DNA from 2 places in the Halomonas sp. hl-4 genome. Region 2 is predicted to be linked to the other one. Evidence: predicted binding sites of a transcription regulator. Region 2 holds the regulator's gene; the other holds the start of a gene.
The links. The regulator sigma-54, encoded in region 2, starts transcription at its own class of promoters, with help from an activator protein. The targets are predictions, from matches to a motif close to TGGCACNNNNNTTGCTNT.
Positions count from the first base shown of each region.

Region 1: the regulator sigma-54 is predicted to act here: its motif matches at 2,518-2,535, upstream of CPH17_RS18850 (formate/nitrite transporter family protein).

Region 1 covers NZ_LT907845.1:4,024,870-4,039,458, forward strand. The annotation lists gene tal (transaldolase) at 1-209, shown strand, start outside; gene CPH17_RS18840 (fructosamine kinase family protein) at 271-1,113, shown strand; gene cynS (cyanase) at 1,098-1,538, opposite strand; gene CPH17_RS18850 (formate/nitrite transporter family protein) at 1,596-2,408, opposite strand; gene CPH17_RS18855 (MipA/OmpV family protein) at 3,175-3,921, shown strand; gene CPH17_RS18860 (alpha/beta fold hydrolase) at 3,918-4,835, opposite strand; gene CPH17_RS18865 (TolC family outer membrane protein) at 5,047-6,525, shown strand; gene CPH17_RS18870 (efflux RND transporter periplasmic adaptor subunit) at 6,627-7,913, shown strand; gene CPH17_RS18875 (efflux RND transporter permease subunit) at 7,910-11,095, shown strand; gene CPH17_RS18880 (hypothetical protein) at 11,250-11,921, shown strand; gene CPH17_RS18885 (TetR family transcriptional regulator) at 11,925-12,563, opposite strand; gene CPH17_RS18890 (succinylglutamate desuccinylase/aspartoacylase family protein) at 12,756-13,787, shown strand; gene CPH17_RS18895 (catalase) at 13,978-14,589, shown strand, end outside.
Region 2 covers NZ_LT907845.1:1,014,941-1,029,529, forward strand. The annotation lists gene CPH17_RS05010 (KpsF/GutQ family sugar-phosphate isomerase) at 1-579, shown strand, start outside; gene CPH17_RS05015 (KdsC family phosphatase) at 600-1,136, shown strand; gene lptC (LPS export ABC transporter periplasmic protein LptC) at 1,143-1,721, shown strand; gene lptA (lipopolysaccharide transport periplasmic protein LptA) at 1,725-2,225, shown strand; gene lptB (LPS export ABC transporter ATP-binding protein) at 2,236-2,985, shown strand; gene CPH17_RS05035 (RNA polymerase factor sigma-54) at 3,090-4,505, shown strand; gene hpf (ribosome hibernation-promoting factor, HPF/YfiA family) at 4,592-4,900, shown strand; gene CPH17_RS05045 (PTS sugar transporter subunit IIA) at 4,905-5,378, shown strand; gene rapZ (RNase adapter RapZ) at 5,469-6,350, shown strand; gene CPH17_RS05055 (HPr family phosphocarrier protein) at 6,423-6,692, shown strand; gene pmbA (metalloprotease PmbA) at 6,710-8,050, opposite strand; gene yjgA (ribosome biogenesis factor YjgA) at 8,146-8,664, shown strand; gene tldD (metalloprotease TldD) at 8,672-10,123, opposite strand; gene CPH17_RS05075 (YhdP family phospholipid transporter) at 10,120-13,998, opposite strand; gene rng (ribonuclease G) at 14,002-14,589, opposite strand, start outside.

The DNA.
Region 1 (14,589 bases), 1.2 Mb from region 2:
AGGAGTTGGCTTCTGCAGAGGGTCAGGTAACGCCTCAGATTGCCGCGCCTACCGGCAGTGGTCAGCCATTCCCCGCCCTGAATGAAGCGGATTTCCGGTGGGGGCACAACCAGGATGCCATGGCCAACGACAAGCTGGCGGAAGGTATTCGTCGCTTCCACGACGACCAGCTTGAGCTGGAAACGCTGATCAATCAGCGGCTGGGGTGAGTCGACGTCGCCCCCTGTTGCCAGTCACAATGGACTGGCATTCAGCGCACGGGAGCATGTAATGGACTCAGACCTAGGCGCGTTACTGGAAACACTCGACCTTACACCCAAGGGCGCATTAACACCGCTTAGCGGCGGTGATATTGCCGTTGTCTATCAGCTTGATACCCAACAGGGCCGTGTCGTCGTCAAGCATGACGACGTCGATCGACTGCGTGGCGAAGCTGAGGCGTTGCGCGCATTAAGCGGGGCGTGCTCCGTATTGATTGTCCCCCAGGTGCTAGGCCTTTCCGAGGGCTGGCTGATCATGGAGGCCCTTGAAACGTCTGGCAAACGTGATAATGCCGCGCTGGGTGAGGGCCTGAAAGAGCTCCATTCAAACGTTGGAGAGCAGCATGGCTGGCACTGGGATAATGCCTGCGGCCGTACTCCTCAACCCAATGCGCCGTTGAACGATGGGCGGGCATTTCAGCGCGAACGGCGGCTATTGCCGCTCAGCGATGCCTGCTATCAGCGCGGTTTGCTCGACAAAAAGCTGTTTGATCGCATCGTTCGCCAGGCACATGCGCTGGAAGACTGGCTGCCCGATAGGCCAGCGAGCTTGGTACACGGTGACCTTTGGTCAGGCAATGTGCTGTTCACGTCGCGTGGCCCCGCGATCATCGACCCGGCGATATACCGACACTACCCGGAAGTCGATATTGCCATGTTAACGCTCTTTGGCTCGCTGGATGACCACTTTTATAACGCTTACTGGAACGGCGACGCCCCGACCGATTGGCCGAGGCGTGAAGCACTATTCCAGCTTTACCCGCTGCTTAACCATCTGCTGCTCTTTGGGGCCAGCTACCGCAGCGGGGTGGAGCGCAGCGTTGCTACGCTTGAGGCTTACCAGGATTTGTAAGGCAAGAACTTGCCGTTGAGGGTAAGCAGGACGCGGTCGCCTTTGGGGTCTTTTACCTTATCGACCTCCATGGTGAAATCGATGGCGCTCATGATGCCGTCGCCAAACTGCTCCTGCACCACATCCTTGAGTGTCTCGCCGTACACGCCGACGACCTCATAGAGACGATAAATGAAGGGATCCTGGGGAATCGCTTCATCCCACGCCTTGGTGGGAAATGTCACCAGGGCATCGGCGACATCGCTTTCAACGTCCAGAGTGTTGCAGATCTTTTGGGCAACATCGGGGCTTGCACTGTTCATGCCATAGCAAGCCGACGCTACCCATACCGGCGACATCCCCACAGCACTGGCAATATCGTCCCAGCTCATTTTCTTGCGTGCTTTGGCAGCAAGCAGAGTGTGGCGCATTTCAAGTTTATCCATGATAGGTCTCCTGTGAAGAGGGGGACGCGTAGCGCCCCGTTGTTGGCTGGATGGCGATCAAGATAAATTTTTCTTGGGCTGGGTGCGGACGTGGGTGGTATAGAGCACAAGGCCAACTAGTGTGAGGCCGCCCACCAGATTGCCCAGCACCGTGGGGATTTCGTTCCACATGATGTACTGATACAGCGTGAAGTCAGCGCCCATTAGCAGGCCAATGGGGAACAGGAACATGTTGACCACGGAATGCTCGAAGCCAAGATAGAAAAACACGATGATCGGCATCCACATGGCCATGATTTTGCCGGATACCGTGGTGGAGATGGCTGCACCTACAACGCCCATGGACACCATCCAGTTACAGAACATGCCGCGCAGGAAGAGCACAATCCAGCCGGCAAGCCCCGCATCCTGGTAGCCCACGGTACGGCTTTCACCGACCTCCATCATGGTGAGGCCCACCTCGTTGATTTCTTCGGTGCCGCCCATGGTGAAGTTCATGTAGCCAAAGATGGCAATGAACAGGGCACCGGCAAGGTTGCCGATTCCCACCAGCCCCCAGCACTTCAACATACGGGGCAGGGTGACGCCCGGTCGTTTATCGAGCCAGGCAATGGGCACCAATGTGAAAACCCCAGTGAGCAGGTCATAGCCCATCAGGTAGAGCATCACAAAACCAACGGGAAAGAGCAGTGCTCCAATCAAAAAGTTTCCGGTTTGTGTCGCGATGGTGATGGCAAAAATAACTGCCAACGCCAGGGTAGCTCCCGCCATAAAGGCACGAATAAGCGTATCCCGGGTACCCATATAAACTTTTGATTCACCCTGATCTACCAACTTAGTGACAAACTCACTGGGCATTAGATACGACATAAATTAGTTATCCTGTGTCATTTGGGTTAATTAACGCTGCGCTTAAGCGTCCAGTGCTAATCCTTTGGCCAAATCTGGATATCGCAGGCACTTTGTTCGTGCACTGACAACTGCATTTGGTATGCCAAGTTATTAACTGGTTGCCTGCCAAAACCTTAAAATCGATTTATATCATCAATTTATATTTTTTTGGCGTGGGACCAACGGTTGGGAGAATTAGCCTGAGGAAAAGCTGGCGCAAGATGACTCGATGAAAATTGCACCATTAAAAGGCGTTTGATTAGTCGCCATGCACTTATTGAAGGCATACATACGCGGCCAGGATATAAGGCGTATCGTCAATGCATTCGACATGGCTAATTTCCAATACCAATGGCGCTGTTGCACTTCTTTAGCACAATTTATTTAGGATGGTGGGTGGCGATCTGAGTGCATTATTTTGGGAAGTTGGCCTTTTACCGGTCAGGCGTTGATTACCCTGGTTAATAGCGTTGACCATGTGGCGGAAGGAAAATTGACGGGATAGCGACCTAGTGCTAATTTACATTCATAAATGTATGTTATGGTGCATTTTTTTGCGCCATAATAACAAGCGATCCAGGCGTAACTGGCAGCGCTAGTTGCGGCTTCGTCGTTGAACGCTCGCGTCAAGGAAGACGGCCTGCGGTTGGTAAAGGCATTGCTTCCTCTGTTCACCACAACATTGAGTTTCACTACATCGAGATTATTTGCTATGCCAAATTCAGCATTAAGTAGGTTCCGCCCTGTGTGGCGCACGGCAGCGTTATCCACGCTGCTGATGATTGCATCTGGCAGTGCCATGGCGCAGTGGGAAGGCAGCGTGGGCGCCGGGGTGTTTAGCGTACCTGAGTACCTGGGTAGCGATGAAAATGAAACCCGTGTCTGGCCGAGCGGCAGCATCACCTATGGCGATACCTTCTATGCCAGCGTGCGCGACGGTATTGGCTTTAACCTGTTACGCCAGGGAGATTGGGAGGTTTCGCCATTTATCAGTTATCTCTCCGGGCGGGATAATGACGGTGAGCTACGTGGGCTAGACGAGGTGGATGACGGCGCGGCTGTAGGTTTACGCGCTCGCTATTCAAACGGCCCCTGGGGACTAGAAGCAGCTACCAAAACCCCGCTAGGCGGTGATGTGGATGGCTATGCAGCCGACTTGAAGGCAAGCTGGCGCACCATGCTATCTGAGCAAATGGCCTTCACAATTGGTCCTGAACTAACCTACTCAAGCGACGACTGGACCGATGATATGTTCGGTATTTCGCCGGCTGAAAGCGCTCGTTCAGGGCTTGCCGTCTACCGCCCTAACGATGGCTATTTCAGTTATGGACTGACCAGCAGCTTAAGCTACTACCTAAGTCGTGATTGGTCGGTGACAGGGCTGCTGGGCGTCTCCCGTTTAACCGGCGATGCCGCCGATAGCCCGATTGTGGATGACGTGGGCGATGAAACCCAAGTGATGGGTGGCGCGCTGATTAACTATCATTTTTAATCGCGTTGATGAACGAAGCGTTGCCACCACTGGCTGAGCCGCTGCTTTGGGCTTGCGGTTAGAGATTCGCTAACGCCGCCATTACGAATCAAAAAGCGCATGAGCGGCGCTACCTGTTGTGCATTGTTGAGCATGGGGGCATGGCCACAACCCGCTGCCTCAAGTGTTTCAAGGCTTGGTTGGTCACGCTGCATTTGCGTCACGCTTTCAGCGCGCAATAATGTCGAATGTTCACCGCGAATGACCATTAGCGGGCAACGGATACGCTGCCAATCGCTCCAGGTGTCGCGTGGTGTATCGTGTAAAAACTGCTCGCCTATGCGGGGATCGTAATGGAAGCTCCAACTACCGTCGGGCAGTCGCCTAGCGCTACTGAGCGCCATTTGCTGCCATTCTCGGCGGCTCAGTTCGCCAAACCCCTGGTAATGTTGTTCAAGGGCCTGTTGCAGCTCGCTAAGCGTAGAGAAACGTTTGATCACGCTAAAGTAGGTGGCCATTTCGGTCAGCGCTTGGTTATCCAGTTCAGGGCCAACATCGTTAAGTACCAGGCAGCGAATTCGCTTTGCGGTGGCGTCATTAGCGGCCAGCAGCATACCCAGCAAGCCGCCCATCGACGTGCCGATCCAGGCAGCACGATCAATATTAAAGTGATCGAGTAACGCCAATGCGATCGTCATATAGTGGCTATATAAGTAATCATTGGCAGGATACAAAGACCAGCTGGAAAGGCCGCGCCCAGGTGTATCGGGGGCGATGACTCGCCACTTGGGGCCTAATTGGCGGGCTAGGGACGCAAAATCGCCGCCGTGTCGGGCGAGTCCGTGCCAAGCAATCACGGTGTTTGGAGCATCGGGATGCCAGATGCGAACGGCGATCTCGAGTTGACGTACGCTGATATATTCGATGCGATCCATGGTGCTCCTCAGTGATTTGTATATTGCTGTGCAGCATGTTGACGTACAGCATAGCTGAGTGAGGCGGATATGCACGGTGACACAACAGTGCAGTCTGGGTGCAAAGAAAAGTGAAAAATAAGCCGAAAATCTGACCAGGGTCTGGTATCGCTAAAAAAACATGCGACAATGTATGTAAGCACCCAGATCGATATTATTGAGGAAAAACGCTATGCTGCGACTCCCTTCCACGTTGGCTTTTAAGGCCTCTCGTCCTCTTGCCACGCAGCGTATGCTGCTCCCTGCGCTGCTGCTATCGATATGGTCGGTTCCCGCATGGTCGGCGGACCTGATCACCATCACCCGCGATGCGCTGGAAAACAATGCCGAATTGAGTTCGGTGCGTTCGGAAAGCCAAAGCGTCGAAGCGGGGCGGGACGTCGCCCGTGGCGACCTGCTGCCCCAGGTGAATGCTTCGGGCAACGTGGCGCACAACCGCCAGTATGAAAGCCAAAGCGGCGCCCAGGCCGGACAGGCGGGGGATGGCACAGGCAACACCGCCGGCAATGACGATCCTTTCAATAGCGTCAGCCTGACGCTCGAAGCCTCGCAGGCGCTGTTTGACGCGCGCAACAGCCGTGAAGTAACGCAAGCCGAGCGGCAGATCGACCAGCAGGTCTACGTGCTGGCGTCCACCGAGCAGCAAGTGCTGATCGATGTGGCAACGGCGTACTTTGATATTTTGCGCGCCAACGACATTCTCGATGCGCGCCTAGCTCAGGAACGCGCCATTGGCCGTCAGTTGGAGCAAGCCGAAGAGCAGTTTGAGGTCGGTCTGATCGCAATTACCGAAGTGGAAGAGGCTCAGGCGAGTTTCGATCAGTCGCGTGCTGAACGGATCGCCGCGCAGAGTGACTTGCAGGTGAGCTTTGAGGCGCTTGAGCGTTTGACCGGCCAGCGTTATGCCAACATTGAAGCGCTGAGTGACGACTACCCCATTGAACAGCCCAGCCCCAGTGATCGCGACCAATGGGTGGATCTGGCCGTGGAGAACAACCCGCTGGTGCTCGCCGAACAGGCGGGCGTTGAAGTTTCCCGCAGCGGTGTCGGCGTGGCAGAAGCCCAGCGCTTGCCTACCTTGGAAGCCTTCGCGAACTATCAGTACGCCGATAACGATATCGATGGTATCGAAGGGCACGACACGTCTAGCCAGGTGGGGCTAAGCGCCAGTTGGCCGCTGTATACAGGTGGCAGCACCCAAGCCAGCATTCGCCAAAGTACTTATCAGTTGGAAGCCAGCCAGTTCGACTTTGAGGCTCAGCGCCGTGACACCGTTCAGCAGGTGCGCTCGCTTTACACCCAGGTGAGCAACGATGTCTCTACGGTAGATGCTCGCGAGCAAGCGATCGTTTCCAACCAAAGCGCGTTGGATGCTACACGAGCTGGCTACGAAGTAGGCACCCGTAATATTGTCGATGTATTGAACGCCGAGCAAAACCTGTACAACGCGATCTCCGACTATGCCCAGGCGCGCTACGACTACGTGGTTAATCTGCTGTCGCTGCGCCAGCAGTCCGGCCGTTTGGACGTTGAGGCCGTAGAAGACATCAACGCGTGGCTACAAGGCGATGAGATCACCTTTACGTTGCCAGAGGATAGTGACTCAAGCAGCGTTACCAACATTGGTGAGCGTCCAGAACTTGAGCAATAAAGATACTTGTTAGCGGCGCCAGTGGCTGTCAAATATTTTACATTCATACATGTATGGTTGTAGTCTGTGTCGGTTTATAGGCGCCTCAAGGGAAGAAAGTAATGAAAAAGATGTTTTATGGCGCTCGCAGCGCGCTCTTGGTGGCGGGTGTTAGCGCGTTGCTGGTGGCCTGCGGCCAAGAAGAGCAAGCGGAGCAGCAAAGCAGCGAACAGCAAGAAGCCCCACCACGCCCCGTTGAGGTCATGGAAGCGGAAAGGCAAGATCTCCCCCTGGATAAAACCTACTCATCACTACTGCGCAGCGACGAAGAAGTCACCTTGGTAACTCGCGTGAGTGGCTATTTAGAAGAGCGTCACTTTGAGCCGGGCGGGTTTGTTGAAGAAGGTGAGCGCCTTTACTCCATTGAGCCCGACGTCTACCGAGCTACCGTTAACCAGCGTGAAGCCGATTTACAGAGCGCCCAAGCTGAGCTTTCCCGAGCCCAGCGTGATGCTGAACGCTTTGAGCGGCTGCTAAGCCAAAACTCAGTAAGCCGCCAGGAATATGACCAGGCCCGCGCCGACCTTGGCGTCGCGCAAGCCAGCGTTGCCCAGGCGTCAGCGTCGCTGGAAAGCGCGCAGATAGACCTGGACTACGCCGAGGTCACCGCCCCGGTCGGCGGCATGATCAGCTTAAGTGAAGTCAACGTGGGTAATTTCGTTGAATCAGGAACCGAGCTCGCCACCATTACGCCGCTAGACCCGCTGGAAGTGCGTTTTCAAATGCCGCAAAACGACGCTTTTGAGCTGCGTCGTCAACTGCGTGAAGGCGAGTCGGTGGAAGATATTGGTGCCAGCCTAACTCTGCCAGGGCGCGGCGGCGAGCAAGACAGCAGCCTTGAAGGGCGCTTGGAATACCTAGGCTCGCGCGTTAGCGACAGCACCAGCACCGTTCAGGCCAGTGCCACCTTCGACAACCCCGACGGCGATATTCTGCCAGGCCAGTTTGTGCGCGTCAGAATTGATGGCTTGAAGCGCTATGACGTTTACGCGGTGCCTGAAATTGCCGTCACCCAAGGCTTAATGGGCCCGCAGGTGTTTGTACTGGATGAAGATGACCGTGCTCGCTCACGCACGGTTAGCCTGGGCGAAGTGGCTGGCCCCTGGCAAATTCTGCGCGATGGCCTGGAAGAGGGTGACCGCGTTGTGGTCGGCGACCCAGCGGGTATTGAGCCAGGCACTGCCATTGATCCGCAGCCGTTTGACGGTGATGCAGACGAAGTCGTCGAAAACGTTGAGGAAGAACAGGCCGAACAAGAGGAAGAAGCTGCCGAGCAGGCCGAGCAAGCCCAGGGCGGCGGTGCCGGTGGTGGTGAAGAAAGCGAAGAGGAAGGAGACTCCTCGCAATGAATTTCTCAAACTTCTTCATCAGTCGGCCGATTTTTGCCTCAGTTCTGGCGATTATCCTGACCATTATCGGCATCGTCAGCATGCGGGTGCTGCCCATTGAGCAGTACCCAAGCGTGGTGCCGCCTACTGTCTCGGTTCAGGCGCAGTTCCCCGGGGCCGATGCCGAAACCGTCGCGCAGACGGTGGCCGCACCGCTTGCCGAGTCGATTAACGGCGTTGAGGACATGCTCTACATGACCTCAAACAGCAGTGACAACGGCAGCGTATCACTTAATGTTGCGTTTGATATTGGTACCGAAGGCGATACCAATACGATCAACGTCAACAACCGCGTTCAGGGTGCGCTGTCGCAACTTCCTGAAGCGGTACAGCAGCAGGGCGTTACCGTTGAGCTGCGTTCAAGCTCGATTTTGATGTTTGTGGCGCTGACCTCGCCCGAAGGCGACTACAACAACGTCTTTATGCAGAACTACGCCACCCTGAACATTATTGACGAACTACGCCAGGTGCCCGGGGTCGGCGAAGCCGAAGTGCTGGGTGGCGGTGAGTTCGCCATGCGCATCTGGATGGATCCGGAAAAACTCTCGCAATACGATTTGACTCCCAGCGAAGTTTCCAGCGCTATTCAAGCGCAAAACACTGAAATTCCAGCGGGCAGCTTGGCGGCAACGCCACAGAGCGAGCCGCGTTCGTATACCTATACGATTACCGCAGGCGGCCGCCTGAGCGACGTTGACGATTTTCGTGACATAGCGCTGCGCACCAATTCAGACGGCTCGACCTTAAGGCTTGAAGACGTTGCCCGCATTGAGCTGGGTGCTTCCTCTTATGGTGTTGATGCGAAGCTGAATGGCGACTCCATGACGCCCATCATCATTAACCAGCAGCCGGGTGCCAACGCCTTGGAAACGGCAAGCGCGGTTAACGACACCATGGAAGAGCTGGGGGAACGTTTCCCGCCTGGGCTTGAATACGTGGTGCCTTACGACACCACGCTGTTTATTGATGCATCGGTTAGCACCGTGGTGAAGGTGTTTATTGAGGCATTTTTAATCGTCGGTGTGATTCTGTTTATCTTCCTGCAGAACTGGCGGTTCACGGTGATTGCCATGTCGGTGGTGCCGGTCTCGGTACTGGCGACGTTCGCTGGCTTCTACATGTTCGACTTCTCAATCAACCTGCTAACGCTGTTTGCGCTGGTGCTGTCGATAGGGATAGTGGTGGACGACGCGATACTGGTGGTCGAAAACGTTGAACGGGTGCTAAGCGAAGAAGAGGATATTAGCGTCAAAGACGCGACCATTCGCGCCATGAAAGAGGTGGGTGGCCCGGTTATCGCCACGTCGTTGATTATGGCGGCGGTGTTTATTCCGGTGGCATTTTTGGGTGGCTTTACCGGGCAGATATATCAGCAGTTTGCCTTGACGGTGGCGATTTCCGTGGCGTTCTCGGCACTTATGGCACTGACCTTTACGCCCGCGCTATCCGCCATCTTTATCAAACATAAGCCAAAGCACGCCCAGTCCAAATTTATGCGCGCGGTACAAACGCCGCTGCGTTTATTTGACAGGCTATTTGCCGCCATCACCGCAGGCTTTATGGCCATAGTGAAAGTGCTGGTGCGCTTTTGGGTGCTGACATTGGCGCTAACGGCCTTGGTCATTGCCGGCTCCTCGTGGCTGTATCAAAGCAACCCCACGACGCTGGTGCCGGAAACGGACCAGGGCATAGTGCTGGCCAGCGTGCAGTTGCCCGATGCAGCGTCGCTGGACCGCACCGAAGAGTACATGGCAGCGCTGAGCGAGCGGGTCGAGGCAATCCCAGGGGTGCGCTACTCCTCGGCGATTGCGGGCTATGACATTTTGTCGAGCTCGGTCAACACCGCCCGTGGCGTCATGTTTATTAACCTTGAGTCTTGGGAAGACCGTGATCTTAGTGCCAACGATCTGGTCGGGCAGATTATGCAGATTGGCGCTGAAATCCCCGGTGGCTCGGCCATGGCGTTTAACGCACCGCCCATACAGGGACTGTCGACCACCGGCGGCTTTACCGGCTACTTGCAATCGTTTGGCGGGGCCAGCTCCCAAGAGCTTTACGAGGCCGCACTTCAGGTAACCCAAAAAGCCAGCGAGCACCCGGCGCTTGAGCAGGTCTTCTCGACCTTCAGCGTTAACGTGCCCGGCTACCGCGCCGATATCGACCAGCAAAAAGCGCTGAGCTATGGCGTATCGCTGGAAGATTTGCAGACGACGCTTGCTAACACCTTCGGTAACGGCTTTGTTAACTATTTCAGTTATCAAAACCGTAACTTCCAGGTGTATATGCAAAACGAAGACGACTTCCGCTTAACCCCTGATGACACCAATCACATTTATGTGCGTGGGGGCGACGGCGAGCGGATTCCGCTGTCAGAGTTCGTCACCTTGGAGCGCGAGGCCAAGCCCGCGGTGGTGTCACGCTTCGGGGTTTACTTAGGGGCGCAGTTCCAGGGTGGCCCGGCGGAAGGCTACAGCTCAGCCCAGGCGATCGAAGCCATGGATGAGATCGTTGAAGAAACCCTGGGCCGCGACTGGGGTATGGGCTGGACAGGTACCGCTTACCAGGAAGCCGAGCTAGGCAATGCGGCTGTGCTTGCGATTGTCTTCGGCATCCTGATGGTGTTCTTGATTCTGGCGGCCCAGTACGAGAGTTGGTCTTTACCACTCGCGGTACTGACCTCTACCCCATTTGCCTTCTTGGGCGGCGTAGGCGGTATTGTGCTGCGCGGGCTGGATACCAGTGTGTACGTGGAAATCGGCCTGTTGGTGGTGGTGGGCCTGGCGGCCAAAAATGCCATACTGATTGTGGAGTTTGCTGAGCTACAGCGTAAAGAACAGGGCAAGAGCATTCGCGAAGCGGCAATCACCGCCGCCGAGCTGCGCTTCAGGCCGATTGTGATGACGTCGCTGGCGTTTATCCTCGGCACCTTGCCGCTAGCGCTGGCCACCGGTGCAAGCGATGTAAGTAGCCACCACATCGGCACCACGGTGGCGGTGGGCATGGCCACCGTGGCGATTTTGGGCAGCCTGTTCGTGCCCAGCTACTATGCCATGATCGCGCATGTTTCCGACTGGCTGGGGCGTAAATTCCGCGGTAAATCTCACGCGAATGAGCAACCGGCCCTGGAGCATCGCGAGCGCTAAACCCTCTACCCTCCAGTAGAAAATTGACGGGCATCATCGCAAGCGGTGATGCCCGTTTTTTATGCTGCGCTGCTACATGTTATTGCCGGTTCGTAAGGCTACGCTGAAAGGACAAGGCTCACTATACTGAGCCTAAGCGTAGGAGGGATGCGATATGGATACCGTACGCCAGCTGTTGGTTAGTTTTCCGTTTATCCTGTTTAGCTTATTGCTACCGCTAGTTGGGCTTTATTGGCTATTGGTCCTGCTACGGTTAGCGCCTGTCGAGCTGTTCGAGAAAGACAGTTTGCGCGATGATCATTTGGCGAGCGCTTTGGTCGCGCTAGGGTTTGTGGGGGTGCCAACCACTGTCGCCTTGAGTTGGCTGATTGTGCTGGCGGGCAGTATTACCCTAGCCGTAGAGTTGCTGGTATTACGCTGGCTGTCGGTAGGGCTGTTTATCATCCCCATCGGGGTGGTTTTATTGTGGGCAAGCTTTGCCCTGGCCTCTCCCATCGCGGAAAGCCTGTGTCGGCAGGTAGGGCCATGGTTTCATCGCCACAATGCCCGTCGTAGCTTGTTAGGCGAGTGCGTACAGGTGACCCAAGTAGCCAGCGATGGGCAACCAGGGCGTGCCATTCTCACCGATGACCCCTCTTGCGAGGTGCGGCTGTTGGGCAAGCATGACAGCTTAGAAAACGCGGGAGAATACCGCGTGCTGGTCAAATATCTGCCTAAAGAAGATGCTTTCCGCAGTGTCGCGCAAGAGTCGTTTATCGAGACCCGTACGCGGCTGCGTATGCTAAGAGGAAAGTCTGGGTCTGCTGGGCCTTTAGCCCATCATTAACACCTAGCTTGTGCTGCTGGCGGCGGCTGAACGGCGCATCATGCCAATCAGTTGGTTAACCAGCGGCGCTCCCCGTTCATAGATCGAAAAGCGCGAAGGGTCTCTAATCCATTCATGAAACAGGCCGGCTAGCATTGCCTGCAGTATGTCGGTCGCGACCTCGGGCGATAGATTCTCAGCGAGCATGTGTTGTTGTTTTGAGATCAGCAGGTGTTGGTAAAGTGAGTCGCGGCATTCATCAGCAAATTCCTGCTGCATGGCGATAGGGTCGATGTCGCTGAAAAATTCACAGCGATGAATCAAAATTGCATGCACTCGGCGTGAGCGAGGGTGCTGCTCAAAGCGCTGTAGGCCTTGCAGGCAGGCAAGCCGAATCGCCTCTAAAGATGAAACGTCGTGTTCCAAGGCTTCAATCTCGTCTACTAAGTCCTGAAACGGCATACGTACCCGCTCAAGCATAGCGCGAAAAATATCGCCCTTATTTTTAAAGTGCCAGTAAACTGCGCCGCGCGTCATGCCAGCATGGCGAGCGATTTGCTCAAGCGAGGTCCGCGCGACGCCGTGTTCCATAAACATATCTTCAGCAGCATCGAGTAGCGCCTCGCGCGTGGCCGCTGCTTCAGCCTTTGTTTTTCTCGCCATGGAAACACAACCTCGGTAACAGTATTTGTGTACAGATTTTATCTGATTTGGCAATTATTTTACATTCATTTGTGTATGGAAACGCATTGAAGTGCCTAACTTGCTTTGGGGGCTGTTATTTTTGTGCGACGCGGGTATAAAGAAGTGTAAGAAACGCTGTTTTTAAATGCCCGTAATGCGAGACAAACCACCATGGCTCGAGCCTCATTTCAATTAGCTGGGCATACCATTGCGCCCGGTAAACGATTACAAATCGACGTGCCGGTCGCACGCCTGTATACCCACACGCCGCTGCATATTCCCGTCGAGGTGGTTCACGGACGAAGGAGCGGCCCGGTGATGCTGGTGTGCGGTGGGATTCATGGCGACGAAATCAACGGCGTGGAAATCGTGCGCCGCGTCTTACGCGCAAAAGCGATTACCAGCCTGAGAGGAACGTTGATTGCCGTGCCAGTGGTCAATGTGTTCGCTTTTTTGCAGCAAACCCGCTATTTACCCGACCGGCGTGATTTGAATCGCTGCTTCCCGGGTAGCGAATCCGGCTCCTTGGGCGGGCGTATTGCCGCCTTGTTCCGTGAAGAAATTGTTGATCACGCGACGCATATTATTGATCTGCACACCGGGGCAATTCACCGCACTAACCTGCCGCAAATTCGCGCCCAGCTTAGCCCGGGCAGTGAAACCGAGCGTATGGCCGATGCTTTTGGTGCGCCAGTAGTGCTCAACGCTGAGCTGCGCGAAGGCAGCCTGCGCCACTATGCGCAAAGTCGCGGCATTCCCGTGCTGACGTATGAAGCCGGTGAAGCGCTGCGCTTTGATGAGTGGGCGATTGCACCGGGGGTTCGCGGCGTGCTGCGAGTGATGCGTCGCTTGGGCATGCTCAGCGGTGAGCAGCGCCGGCGGTCCCCAGCGCCGGCGGAAGTGGCCAATGGTTCAAGCTGGGCGCGGGCGCCGATCGACGGCATTTTGCGGCCTAAAGTCCGTTTGGGTGCGCGGGTGGCAAAAGGCGAAGTGTTGGGCAAGGTCGCAGACCCGTTTGGCAACGATGAAGACGACGTTCGTGCGATAGCCGATGGCATTGTGATCGGCATGAGTCGTTTGCCATTGGCAAATGAAGGCGAAGCCCTTTTTCACATTGCCCGTTTTGATGCCATAGAAGAAGCTGAAACGGCGATAGAAAGCTTTCATTCGAGCCTCACACCGCCGCCCGATTCGCTTTACTGAATGGTTGTTGATAACCAAAAACTATCGTTGTAATAGTTAGCGCCCTTCGGCCACGGATGGCGGGAAGGCCGTTCTTTAACTATAACTGATGACGTGACTAACGCAGCCAACTAGCCAGCCGCCGACGATTGGCAGCATAGACGGTGGCTGGGTGGTGACCGCGCCACCTCGAATGAAGGGAGAACTAACGATGGCAGGCGACAAGCCCAACTATACAACGACCGAAGCAGGCAACCCGGTTGCAAGCGATGAGCATTCGCTCACGGTGGGTCAAGATGGCCCAATCGTCATGCACGACCACTATTTGATGGAGCAGATGGCGGCGTTTAACCGAGAAATGATTCCCGACCGTCAGCCCCATGCCAAGGGTAGCGGCGCGTTTGGCCATTTTGAGGTAACCCATGACGTCAGCCAATACACCAAAGCCAACTTCTTGCAGAAAGGCGCCAAAACCGATGTGTTGATTCGCTTTTCAACCGTAGCCGGGGAAAGCGGCAGCCCAGATACGTGGCGTGATCCACGCGGTTTCGCCGTGAAGTTTTACACCGAAGAGGGCAACTTTGACATGGTGGGTAACAATACCCCCGTGTTCTTTGTCCGCGACCCGATGAAGTTTCAGCACTTTATCCACTCGCAAAAGCGTCGTGCTGACAATGGCTTGCGCGACCACGATATGCAGTGGGATTTCTGGACGCTTTCGCCTGAATCCGCTCACCAGGTGACATGGCTAATGGGCGACCGGGGCATTCCGGCCACCTGGCGGCACATGAACGGCTACTCAAGCCATACTTACATGTGGGTC
Region 2 (14,589 bases):
GCCCAGCATGCGGATGCTCATTTAAATAGCAGCGTGGATCGCGAAGCTTGCCCCCTTGACCTTGCCCCGACAAGCTCAACCACAGCGGCCTTGGCCCTCGGCGACGCCCTCGCGGTGGCGCTTCTGGAAGCGCGTGGTTTTACCGCAGAGGACTTTGCATTGTCGCATCCTGGCGGCAGCCTCGGCCGACGCCTGTTGCTGCGCGTTCGCGACCTTATGCATCAGGGTGAACGTTTACCGCAGGTTGCATTAGGCAGCCCACTACGCGACGCCTTATTGGAAATCACCCGGCAAGGCTTGGGCTTCACCTGCGTGGTGGACCCCAACGGCCAACTAGCCGGCGTCTACACGGATGGCGATTTACGCCGCACGCTGGATAACTTCCACGATTTGCGTGAAGTGCGGGTAGATGACGTCATGACGCGGCCCGGCAAGCGGATATCCCCCGACCTGCTGGCGGCGGAAGCCGTGCGCATCATGGAGGACAACCGCATTACCGCCCTCGCGGTGGTGGATGAACAACAACGCCCAATAGGCGCTCTACATATGCATGACCTGCTCGCCAGCGGCGTCATTTAATTGAATCGACCGGAGGCTCAATGACCCTTTCCACTGACCTACTCGACCGACTGCGTCGCATTCGCTTATTTGCCCTTGATGTTGATGGCGTACTCACCGACGGTCGGCTTTACTTTCAGGCCGATGGCGTGGAAATCAAAGCCTTCCACACCCAAGACGGCCATGGGCTCAAACTACTTAAACGCGCGGGTATTTCAGTCGCCCTGATCACCGGTCGTGACTCACCCATGGTCAGTCAACGCGCCGCTGCGCTGGGCATTCCTCACGTCTACCAAGGCTGCGAGGATAAATTGACCGTGCTGCGCGACCTTTGCCAACGCCTTGGGCTTGAACTGCCTCAAGTAGCGTATTGCGGCGACGACCTACCCGATTTGGCAAGCATCAAGCGAGCGGGGGTCGGGATCACGGTGCCCAACGCACCTGACTACATGCACACCCATGCTGACTGGGTGACAGAGCGCCTGGGCGGCCACGGAGCGGTTCGTGAAGTCTGCGATGCGCTACTCGACGCCCAAGGGCACTGGGGCGCCGTCATCGATACCTACTTACACGGCTGAGGAACTATGTTGAAGCAACTTCGCACGCGCGTGGGACTTGCGCTGATTGTGCTGGCCCTCGGCGGCATGCTGGTATGGCTGGACCCTGGCGGCCCGCAAACTGTCCCCCAGGACCCAGATGCGCGTGCGGAAGAGCCGGGGCATGTCCTACACAATGCCGAGCTCACGCTATTTGACGAACAGGGTAATATCCAGCAGGGGCTGACCACACCCCGCCTGGTACATACCCCTCAATCTGCGACGACCCAGACCGAAACACCCCACGCCACACTTTATGACAGCGAGCGACGCGTGTGGAACGCCACGTCAGAGGTGGGCACGCTTAACACTCGCTCCCAGGAACTGACGCTTTCCGGCAATGCCAAGCTCATAGCACCCGAAGAGGGCTGGCAACTCGATACAGATGTCCTGCACTATGAAGGGAAAAACGCCCATGCATGGAGTGACACCCACGTGCTACTCCAGCAACCGCCCCAGCGAACAACGGCGCAGCGGATGGATGCATGGCTAAACGAGGATGAGGTGAGGCTTGAAGATAACGTTCAAGGCCACCACCCCCCAGAGACGCAACCTGGACAGGAATAAAACATGAAAGCGTTTATCTACACGGCGGTTGCCGCTGCCTGCTTAGTCCCTTTTTATGCGCTGGCGGATAATCACCAGCAACAGCAACCGGTTGAAGTCGAAGCCGATCAGCTTGACCTTGACCAACGTGCCGGTACGGCGGTTTACACCGGCGACGTAGAGGTTCGCCAGGGAGATATGCTGATCAGAGGCGATGAAGTTGAAATCCAACGTAACGAAGAAGGCGAGCTCTCGCGGGCGACGGCACTGGGTGATCGCGCCTATTTACGTCAGCAACCCGAGGACCAAGATGGCCCGATAGAAGGCTGGGGCCGGCGCGTGATTTATCACGTCGCCGAGCGCCGGGTTGAGTTGATTGACCAGGCAGAAATCATTCAACAAGGCGACCGCTTCACCGGCGGACGTTTGGATTATTTCATCGACCGCGAGGTCGTCGAAGCACGTTCCGATGTTGAGAACCAAGAGCCGCAACGCATCCGCATGACGCTGCAACCCGAAGACTAAGGAGAGCCCGATGGTAGCTGCCGCCGAAAGCGCAACTCGAACGCTACACGCCCGCCATTTGGCAAAAAGCTATAAGCGCCGACGCGTCGTAAAAGATATTAACCTGGACATCTCCCAAGGCAGCATTGTGGGCTTGCTTGGCCCCAACGGCGCGGGTAAAACCACCTCGTTCTATATGATTGTCGGCTTGGTCAAGGCAGATGCAGGCAGCGTCGGCATCGACACCCTTGATCTTTCTCGCGCCCCTATGCACGAGCGCGCCAAGGCAGGCATTGGCTACTTACCTCAAGAAGCGTCTATTTTCCGCAAGCTTTCCGTCGCCGATAACATCATGGCCATTTTACAGACCCGAAGCGACCTGGACCGCGCCGGACGCGAAGCTCGTCTGGAAACACTGCTAGAGGATTTTCATATCACCCATATCCGCGACAATATGGGCATGAGCCTATCGGGTGGTGAACGGCGGCGCGTCGAAATCGCTAGGTCACTGGCCACTGAGCCTGCATTTATTCTGCTCGATGAACCCTTCGCGGGCGTAGACCCTATTTCAGTGGGCGATATCAAGTCGATCATCCGCGCATTGAAGGACCGGGGCATTGGCGTATTGATCACCGACCACAACGTGCGTGAAACGCTGGATATATGCGACATCGCCTACATTGTCGGCGATGGCCACATTATTGCCAGCGGCACACCAAACGCCATTCTTGACAATCAAGAAGTGCGCGACGTTTACTTAGGCGCTGATTTCCGTCTGTAAAGCTATCAATGGCATATTTATTGCCGGTGGCATGCTTATTGCACTTGCACCAAAACAAAACTCGCACTAGGGTGGATGCTTTCCGATAACCGAATGGTTCTCTGATGGTCATGAAAGCTTCTCTTCAACTGCGAATTGGCACCCAGCTCACCATGACACCTCAGCTGCAGCAGGCAATTGCTCTGCTGCAGCTATCAACGCTCGATTTACGCCAGGAAATTCAGCAAGCGCTGGACGCCAACCCCATGCTTGAGCAGGAGGATGAGTTCAGCGAACAAGCCGCCAGCGAGCCGGAAGAAGCTGAATGGGCAGACAGCATCCCCACAGAGCTCTCCGTCGACAGTGACTGGTCGGATACCTACCAGGACACGGGCAGTACCGGCAGCTCGAGTGGTGAGGGCCCTGACTTTGAACGCCAAGCGGCGGGGCAAAGCCTACACGGCCACCTCCTCTGGCAACTGGCCATGACCGACTTAAGCAGCCGCGAACAGCTGGTTGCCGAGAGCCTGATTGATGCTCTCGATACAAACGGCTACCTCACCCAACCACTCAACGATATCCGCGAAGGGCTGCGCGCCCAAGGCGTGGAAGGGCTCAGCCAGCGTGAGGTTGAAACCATCTTGTTACGGCTTCAACAGTTTGAGCCCACCGGCGTGTTCGCCCGTGATCTTCGCGAGTGCCTGATGCTTCAGCTCGCCACGCTACCCGACGATACGCCGTTATTGATTCCCGCGCGGCGTTTGGTGCGCCAGTTTCTGGAAGCCTTGGGCAAAAATGATCAACGTCTACTCAAGCGACGATTAAGCCTCGACGATGCGCAGCTAGACGAGGTCGTCCAGCTCATCCGCAGCCTTGACCCGCGCCCTGGCAGCGCTTATAGCGCCACTGACGACAGCTATGTGATCCCCGATCTAGTGGTTCGCCACGATAACGAAGGCTGGCACCTTGAGCTCAATCCAGAGGCGCTGCCTAAGCTCAGGATTCAACCCGACTACGCCAGCCTGATTAAGCGCGCCGACAAAAGCCAGGATAACCAATTCCTCAAAGACCACTTACAGGAAGCCCGCTGGCTGATCAAAAGCCTTTCCAGCCGCAACGACACGCTACTGCGTGTCGGCCGCGAAATCATCACTCGCCAAATCGGCTTTTTAGAGCAGGGCGAAGAAGCCATGAAGCCGCTTATTCTGGCGGATATTGCGGATGCGGTAGAGATGCACGAGTCGACGATTTCTCGCGTCACCACCCAGAAATTCATCCATACCCCAAGGGGTATTTTCGAGCTTAAATACTTCTTCTCCAGCCAAATAAGCGGTCAAGACGGTGACAGCCACTCCAGTACGGCGATTCGTGCACGGCTCAAAAAATTAATTCAGGAAGAGCCCTCCGGCAAACCACTGTCGGACAGCCGTTTAGTGACTCTACTGGAAGACGTCGGCATCCACGTGGCACGCCGCACTGTTGCCAAATATCGAGAAGGCATGGGCATTCCCTCATCCAGCGAGCGACGTCGTTTGCGTTAGATAAACGGAAACTCATCACAAGGGCTTTGCTTAACGGCAAAAAGGGTTACAATCGAAGAACAGTCCGATGGATAAGGAGTACGTCAATGCAAGTCAATATCACCGGTCATCATGTGGAACTGACTGACGCCTTGCGTGACTATGTCAACGAAAAGTTGGAACGCGTCGAGCGCCATTACGACAACATTACCACCGTGCAGGTAACGCTTTCGGTTGAAAAAGAGCGCCAACAAGCGGCCTGCACGTTGCACGCAGCAGGTGCTGACTTGCACGCCGAAGCCCTTGATAATGATATGTACGCCGCCATTGACGCCCTAGCGGACAAAATCGATAGGCAACTCGTTAAGCATAAGGAAAAAGCACAAGCCCGCGCCCAAGGCGCAGGCGTGCGTTAATTCAATGACGTTGGCCACTATCCTCCCCCCGGAGCGCGTTCTCTACGATGTGCCTGGGGGCAGTAAAAAACGGGTGCTGGAGTTTTTCAGCACCTTCATCGCGCAAAACATCCCAAGCCTCGATAGCCAGGAAGTATTCAGTCGCTTGATTGGGCGTGAACGCCTGGGCAGCACGGGAATTGGCAACGGTGTGGCGATTCCTCATGCGCGAAGCCCACACTGTGAATCGCCTATCGCGGGCTTTCTCAAACTCAATGAAGCGGTCGACTTCGATGCAATTGACGGCGATCCGGTGGATTTGGTGTTTGTCCTACTTGTGCCCGAAGAAGCGGACGACACGCATTTGGCCTTGCTGGGCCAAGTCGCTTCCATCATGAACGACGCCGACACACGCCAGCAGCTACGCAAAACGGGCAGTCAACGTGAACTGCTGGATCTCATCTCCGCCAAGATACGCGACCAAGCAGCCAGTCAGTAACCCGCTGGCACGTCCGGTGGGTATAGATTGAGTTAACGTCTTACTCTGGCTGGTTACCCACGTCACTTGACCGCAAGCAAGAGAGCCTTCATGCAACTCGTCATTATTAGTGGACGATCCGGGTCAGGCAAATCAATTGCCTTACAGGCGCTGGAAGATTTGGGCTATTACGCCATTGATAATTTGCCAGCCATGCTACTGGACTCGCTGATTGATGAGCTACGCGACCAGGGGGAACGCACCCATCTGGCGGTTAGCATTGATGCGCGCAATCTGCCGGGCGCGCTTGCTAAGCTTCCCAAGCTTCTCGAAGAGCTTCGCCAACGTACCATCAAGTGTCAGATTGTATATCTGACCACCGATGCACGTATTTTGCTGGAGCGCTATTCGGCTACTCGAAGGCGCCACCCTTTAACACGCAATAGCACGCTCACGCTTGAAGAAGCCATTGATCAAGAAGAGCAAACGCTGCACGAAATACGTGACCTCGCCGATCTCACTATCGATACATCGCGCCTGTCGGTACACGATCTTCGTCGTCGTATCACCGACCAGGTAGCGCATCAGCGACGTGATCAGCTAACGCTGACCTTTGAGTCATTCGGCTATAAGCGCGGTGTGCCGCTCGATGCCGATATCGTTTTCGACGTGCGCTGCCTGCCTAATCCTTACTGGGATCCCTCTCTGCGCTCGTCTACTGGCCGCGACGCCGATATAATTGCGTTTTTAGCTAACTATCCCCTGGTCGATGACATGGCCAGCGATATTCAGGCGTGGCTTGAACGCTGGCTTCCGGCGTACCAAAACAGCCAGCGCAGCTACATGACCGTCGCGATAGGATGTACCGGGGGTCAGCATCGCTCAGTGTATATGGTTGAACAACTGGCGCAGCGCCTCGCCGGGCAAGCAGGTGAGGTACAGTTACGTCACCGCGAGCTGGGCTTACAATACACGGTCAACGCGCCGCTTTAGCATTAGTCGCCCTAGCCGTTTAGCAAGGGCCATCATCTATTGCGACGACCCTAGCAGCCAAAAGGAATCAGGGTGCCCGAACGTAGACTTACCCTTACAAACCAGCGCGGCCTTCACGCTCGCGCCGCGACCAAACTTGTACAGTGCAGTCAGCAATTTGACGCCAACGTACGTGTCTTGAAGCAGCAGCAGGAAGCCGATGCCGCCAATATCATGGCCCTCTTGATGCTTGCAGCGCCTTGTGGCACGGAGCTATGCATAAGAGCAGAAGGCAATGACGCCGAACAAGCACTGGATGCGATTCAAGCGCTGTTCGACGCACGTTTTGACGAGGACAAGTAAAGCCCTGCCTTGCTAAGCTAGCTACCCGCGATAGTCATCCCATCAATCAGCCAACTGCCGGAATGGATACTACCCCGCCGGTCAATGTCATCACCCACGCCGATCAAGTTTGCGTACATACGCTCCAGATTACCGGCAATAGTGAACTCTTCTATGGGGTATTGAATCACGCCTTTCTCGACCCAGAAACCCGCAGCACCGCGTGAGTAATCGCCAGTCACGCCGTTAATTCCCTGGCCCATTAACTCGGTCACCCAAACGCCAGTGTCCATTTGTTCCAACAGCGATGCCTGGCTAGTTAACGGCGCGGTAATGCGCATATTGCGTGCGCCGCCAGCGTTACCCGTCGTGGTCATACCCAAGCGCCGGGCGCTGTATGAAGACAGCATGTAGCTCGCAATTTTGCCTTGGTCGATAAATCGGTTATTGCGCGTTTGTACACCTTCTCCATCAAACGGAGAGCTAGCTGTTGCCCCAACTTCCATTGGCCGCTCTTCGAGGCTAAACCAATCGGGGAAAAGAGGCGTGTTGAGCCGATCGCACAGAAAAGACGCCTGACGGTATAGCGCACCGCCCGCCAGGGCGCCCATTAGATGGCCCACCAGACCACTCGACAGACTGGGGTCGAACAGCACCGGGTAAGTTCCCGTAGGTGGTCGTTTGGCCCCCAGCCGACGCAGCGTTCGTCTGGCCGCTTCGCGGCCAACCGCCGCCGGGTCAGATAGCTGATCAGGATCGCGCGCCGAGGTGTAATCCATGTCACGCTGCATACCCTGCGCGTCTTCGGCAATCAGCATGCAAGAAAGCGAATGCCGACTACCTTTCTGGGTACCGATAAAACCGTGGCTGTTGGCATATACGCGCACGCCTTCACCGCTGGACAGCGAGGCGCCGTCTGATTGGGTAATGCCTGCCACCTCGCGACCCGCTTGCTCACAGGTCAATGCCAGCTCAATAGCCTGATCAGTGGTTAACGCCCAAGGATGATGAACGTTTAAATCGGGCAGCTCGGTCGCCATCAACGCCGCATCGGCAAGCCCTGCCGACGGGTCTTCTCCCGTGTAGCGGGCAATCGCCAGGGCTTTTTCGACGGTGGCCTGTAGCGAAGCGTCGCTGGCATCCGTCGAAGAGGCGCTGCCTTTGCGCTGGCCCACGTACACGGTGATCGCAATGCCTTGATCTCGGGAAAGCTCAACGGTTTCAACCTCGCCCTGGCGGACACTGACGCCAATCCCCTGATCCACACTTGCGCCCACCTCAGCGGCATCGGCGCCCATCCGTTTGGCCATCGCTAATGCACTTTCCGCACGAAGGATGAGCAGTGCCTGCTGGGCAGATGCATCGAACGCTTGAGCCATACAATCTCCTTAACCACCGACATAGCCGGTAGATCAATATTGAGCATCGCAGCCTGATATAATAAGGCCACGAATTCTGTTTAAGAGAACCCACGATGCCAAAACAACGCCCCGAGCCTATAGACGATGACATGGCAGAGCGCCCCAGCAAGTCCCAGTTAAAGCGCGAAATGCACGCGCTTCAGGCATTGGGGGAAACATTAATCGCCATGCAACCCGCCGAGCGGGCCCGTTTCCCACTATCCGATGACATGCTGCGCGCCATCGACGAAACCGCTCGCATCCGTTCCCATGAAGGGCGCCGTCGGCATATGCAGTACGTCGGCAAATTAATTCGCAAGGAAGACCTTGCGGCTATTCAGGCCGTATTCGACGGCATCGAACAGGAAAAACAGCAACGCGACCACGCCTTTCATCGACTTGAAAAATGGCGCGACCGATTAATCGATGAAGGCGACCCGGCAGCGGAGCAATGGCTCGTTGAGCACCCGGATACCGACCGCCAAACCCTGCGCCAATTAATCCGTAATGCCCAGCGTGAGCGAGATCAAAACAAGCCGCCGGCCAGCGCTCGCAAGCTGTTCAAGTTTTTACGCGATACCGTCCAGCTTTAATCCTGGTTTAAGACTGCGTGCCGCCGACGGTCAGCTCGTCAACTTTCAACGTCGGCTGACCAACGCCGACCGGCACGCCCTGGCCTTCTTTGCCGCACACGCCGATGCCGGTATCCAGCGCCATATCATGACCGATCATCGACACCCGGCTCATGGCCTCAGGGCCGTTGCCAATCAACGTCGCGCCTTTCACCGGCGCCGTTACACGGCCATCTTCAATCAAATAGGCTTCGCTGGCGGAGAACACAAATTTTCCAGAGGTGATGTCGACCTGGCCACCACCAAAGCTCACCGCGTAAATACCCCGCTTGACGCTCTTGATAATATCGCTTGGCTCATCCTGCCCCGCCAGCATGACAGTATTGGTCATTCGCGGCATCGGGATATGGGCAAATGACTCGCGACGGGCATTGCCAGTCGGCGCCATCCCCATTAGACGCGCATTAAGCTTGTCTTGCATGTAGCCGGTCAGGACACCATCTTCAATCAGCGAGGTATATTGCCCCGGCGTGCCTTCGTCATCGACGCTCAGAGAACCACGACCATCGCTTAACGTGGCATCATCCACCACCGTGACGCCTTTTGAGGCCACGCGCTGGCCCATACGTCCTGCAAAAGCCGAACTACCCTTACGGTTAAAGTCACCTTCTAAACCATGCCCCACGGCTTCATGCAGCAAAATGCCTGGCCATCCGGCACCCAACACCACCGGCATTTGCCCAGCGGGCGCATCGACCGCCTCGAGATTGACCAGCGCTTGGCGCACTGCCTCTTTGGCATAGCGCTCTGAGACCTGTTCATCGCGCAGCCGCGACATCGAATAACGCCCCCCGCCGCCAGCGCTACCGCGCTCCCGGCGGCCGTTTTTAACGGCAATAACACTGACATTGAAGCGCACAAGGGGGCGAATATCGGTTGCCAATGTACCGTCGCTGGCACGCACTAACACTACTTCGTAGGTTCCGGAAAGCGATGCACTAACTTGGCTGATGCTGGGATCTGCCGCGCGGGCAGCGCGATCCGCCTCTTTGAGCATGGCGACTTTTTCATCGGCGCTAAGGCCGGCGAGAGGATCGATGCCGGCGTAGTAAGGCGACGCCGTTACGGGTTTAACGGCCTGCCCGGTCAGACGCTTGCCACTGCGCACAATACCGGACGCGGTACGCCCCGTATCCATCAGCGCATCGGCAGTGATCTGGTTGGAGTATGCAAAGCCGGTTTTCTCGCCGGCAAGCGCACGGACGCCGACGCCACCGTCAATATTGTAGCTTGCTTCCTTAACTTCGCCGTCCTCCAGTACCCAGCCTTCTTGCCAGGTACGCTGAAAATACAGGTCGGCGTAGTCCACACCAGCGCCCATGGCGTAGCCCAGGCCAGCGTCAAGGGCGCCAAGGTCTAATCCGCCTGGGGTGAGCAAAATCGAAACGGCGGTTTGTAAATCGTCAGTGTGTGCGGTCATCGAGAACCTTCTAAAGTCACTTGCGGCGAGGCCCACGGCCCCTCCACACGGTAATAAATCGTGGTCGCCTGATCCAAGGCATCGCCAAACATCTGGTCGGCTAAAAACAGCGCGCCGCCCACCACGGGGGCCCCAATAGCGATCGCCGCCATGGGCAAGCCCTGGCTTAGCGGTAATGCGACGCCAAGGCGTTGATCAAGTTCACGGTTCACCAAATCAACGTCGCCACTAAGGGACAGCGTGGCGGCGGGCGCCTCGATTTGCAATGGACCGCGCAGCATAAGCTTACCGTCGGCGATATCCGCCGCGCCATGCACACGATCAAATGCCGTGCCCTGTCCGGTCACATCGGAAAAATCCAACCGCAAACGGCGTAAGATATTGTCAAAGTTTAACAGCCCCACCAAGCGGGCCGGTGCCGATTCAAGGGTAAGAAAGCGACCATCGCGTATGTCGGTGGTCATCTCTCCCCCGGCCTGGGCGAGATCCAACTGCCACGGAGCCCCCGGCCAGGCCAGTGTTGCATCCACCTGAGTGCTCCGGCTACGCATGGCCACCGGCTGGTCGAGATGCTCAAGCGCAGTGGCAATATTACCGCCCTTGATCGCCATTTCCGCGCGGGTTTTGCTAGTGGCGGCGCCACCTTCCCAATGCAGCGCACCGGTAGCGGTTAGTTGCCCAAGCGTCAAGCCAACCGGTTCTAGCGAAATACCGTCACCATCAGCTTGCCAGAAGGCTGTCAAAGGACCGATTCGCTTATTGTCGAGCAGCATCTCGGACAAGCGTAAGCGACCATTAGGAACATCGGCTAGCCACGCGGGCAATGCTATTGGGGTTGATGCTTCAGGCGTCGTTGTTTCAACCGACTCCGTCCAGGAAGACGGCATAGACACAATTTGCTGCTCGCTATTGCTTCCAGACACTGCATCAACAATGGGATCTAAATAGAGCTGAGAGAGCGCAATATCCAAGGGCGTCGCCCCTCTGGGACGATAATCAACCCGCCCTCTCACCAAATCGCTGTCGAGCACCAGCGATAAGTTGCTATCGTACAGGTCGCCCTCGGCTGTGCCACCACCCAAGCAATCCTGCTTGTATACCACGCAAGACGTGGTGACACTCAGCGAAAGCGGCGGGAATGCTGAGATTGACGCCTCGTCAGCATCTACCTTGTCGCCGCCCTGAACGATGGGCGAGAACGCCTTCTGCCAAGCGGCGATATCCAACCGCTCGAGTTCCGCACCCAGCTGCCAGCCAGGGGTGTTTCGCCAGTCCGGCGTACGACGAACGGCTTCGCCCAGGCGCACGCTGCCCGCAAGCTCACCGCCAGCGCTAGATTGAATATGCAAATCGGCAATCTCGGCTACACGGCTCTGGATACGTATGGGGTCAAGATCCGCTGTCAGGGTCCAGGGCCATGCCTGCTGGGCGCTTTTAGCAAACGGATCGGGCAGTTTGACGGCCACGCCTTGCCAATCACTTTCCATCTCCAATCTAGGGGAAGGCGATAGCGTTAGTTGCCCCTGCCAGGGTGAACGGCCCTCGGCAAGCGCCCCCGCCGCCTCCCGGCTCACCCCTGCCAGACTCAACAACCCACGGGCCGACGCCTCGCCCTGAAGCGCGACGCTGTCTTCCCGGGTGTCGATCGCCGCTTGAATCGCGCCATCCAAAAGCTGCCCATTCAACTCGCCCACCAGTGCACTTTGCTCGCCCTGCTGCTGCCAGGTAATCTGGCCCTGCAGCGACTCGATGCGCTCAGCAAGCTCCCCATAGCCTATCTGCATATCTCTGGGCTCGGCGTTGACTTCCAGCGTGAGGTCATCTTCATCGTCCAGCGACATGGCAAGTGCCACGTCACCGTCAATATCGCCCTGAAGGTCAAGGGCACTCATGTCAGGTGTCCCTATATCGGGCATCGCCGACAAAAACGCCAGCGCGTTTTGCCCGCTTGCCTGCCACTGACCAGACAGGTTCAGCACATCATCCTGTAACCGAACCGCCCCGCCGCTTAACACAACCCCTTGTGTTTGGCCACGCTCAACTTCGGCCAACAGACGGTCGTTTTGCCACTTCAAGCGACCGGCCAAACCTTCAATCTGTGGCCATTCCGGAGCCATGGGAAGGTGTCCATCGCGCAACCTCAGCTCAAGGGTGGACGTTAACGCATCAGCGTCAACGTCATCACCTAAAGGCTGGCTCAGCTTTAACGCGCCTTGCGTGACATAGCCGCCCACATCGTTACCCAGCCACTCGCGCAATTCCGGCTCTAGTGCCTTCATGGGCACCCACTGTGCGAGTGGGTTCTCCAGAGCATCGACATCCTGAAAGTCAATATCCAGACCAAAGTGGCCGCGATCCGCATCAGTGACCAACCCAAAGCCACCGCTGACGCGTGCGCCATCCCAGTCAAGCACGATGTCGCGCCCACTCACTAGCGCCCGCGGGCCATCGTAAACCCACTCCACCTGCCCTGTGGCGTGCTGCAGCTGCATGGGAGCATCGAATAATTCCGGGAAATAGAGCGTGCTCTCGCGATGATTGGCAAATTGAACCCGCCCTCTGAAATCGCGTGCCTGTACCCAGGCATCCAGCGGACCTCCCCCGGGGGCCTGCTCCCAGGGTAATACTTCGAGGTTGCTGATGGCTGCGTCAACGCCCCATTCACCTTCCTGCTGACCGATCCGGAACCCTTCTACCTGGCCACGCGGAGAAAGCGTTTGCAACACGCGGGTAACCGATTCCGGCATCAGCACATAGTCTCGCCATGCGGCGAGGGACGCCAGCTCAAAAGCGCTGGTGCGCAGCTCCCAATTATCAGGCTGGTGGGTCACGTACCAATGTCGAGGCAATGCCGGGCCATCGCTGATGCCCGAGGGCTGTGCCCACTCGACATTTTCCGCATCACCACTAATCCAGGCTTCACCACCATCGCCGTCTCGCCGCCACTGCCCCAGGGCTTCTACATTTCTCAATATGGCACGCTGTACATCGTGACGTAGCGTCAACTGCGGTATATCCACCCCCACACGCGCCTGGTCCAACTGGCCTTTGTACCACTGTCCCCAGAGGCGTGCATCACCTCCGGCCTGGGTAACCTGGGGAACATACTCAGGGCGGATAACGTCCGCCAGCAGCGCCAGGTGGTCAAGTTGAACGTCCAGGTTCAACACTGCCGAAAAGTCTCGATACCCCTCTTCCCCCGGCGAGACTTCCGCCTGCAGAAACGCCATCGGCAACGGCTCTGAAGGCTCCTCTTCGGTCTGATCGATAATATTGATGCTGCCTTCAAGCTGGGTATGCTCTTCGTCGCCCCCTAGCAACAGTGTCGGCGCATGTAAATCGACGGTGTTATCCTCACCGTGCAGTATCAGGCGAGTGTCTTCCACGCTTAACCGCTGGCGGAGAAGAATCCCCGTCCAGCGATCCAGCGCGGTTAAATTGATATCAGGCTGGTCCTCCACCACTGGTAATTTGGCAGGCGCAGGCCACTCCCATCTATCGCTGAAAAGGCGATAAAGGTGGAATTCGGTGCCGCGGATATCGGCGTCGTTGAAAATAGGCGTGAGCGCTTTAAGCGATGCCCAGACGTCGAGTCGTAATTTGGCATGGTCCAGTTTGAAAAGCGGGTAGCCATTGGGAGTTTGCGCGCTGACATCGCCCACCATGAGTTGGATATCGTTGCGCTCAAAGGCTAGCGTCAGTCGTTCGATGTTGACCGGCACGCCTACCCTGGTTTCTAGCAATGCCTCAATACGCGGCGTCAGCGCATCCGCCTGGCTCATCGCCAAACGCAGCAGCAGCAGCACAATTGCCAGTGCCCCTAGCCACCACGCTGTCAACCTCAATGCAGTACGCACCACCGGGTGAATCGTCATGGATTACATCAACACAATGTCATACTGCTCTTGAGAGTAGTGCTGCTCCACTTGAAAGCGTATCGTCTTATTAATGAAGGTTTCCAAATCGGCCACGGCGGCCGACTCTTCATCTAATAAGCGGTCAACGACCGACTGGGAAGCCAACACCATATACGTTTCGGCACTGTAGGCCCGTTCTTCGCGCAGAATCTCGCGGAAGATTTCATAGCACACCGTTTCAGGTGTTTTGAGCGTTCCCCGACCGCTACAGGTAGGACACGCCTCACATAGCGTTTGCTCAAGGCTCTCCCGTGTACGCTTACGGGTGAGCTGCACCAAGCCAAGCTCTGTGACCCCGGTACATTTCGTCTTGGCGTGATCCCGCTCCAGAGCCTTTTCAAGTACACGCAATACTTGCCGCTGGTGCTCGACATCTTCCATATCGATAAAGTCGATAATAATGATGCCGCCTAGATTACGCAGCCGCAGTTGCCGCGCTATGGCCGTTGCCGCTTCTAAGTTGGTCTTAAATATAGTTTCTTCCAGGTTGCGATGCCCGACATAGCCCCCGGTGTTGACGTCAATGGTGGTCATCGCCTCCGTGGGGTC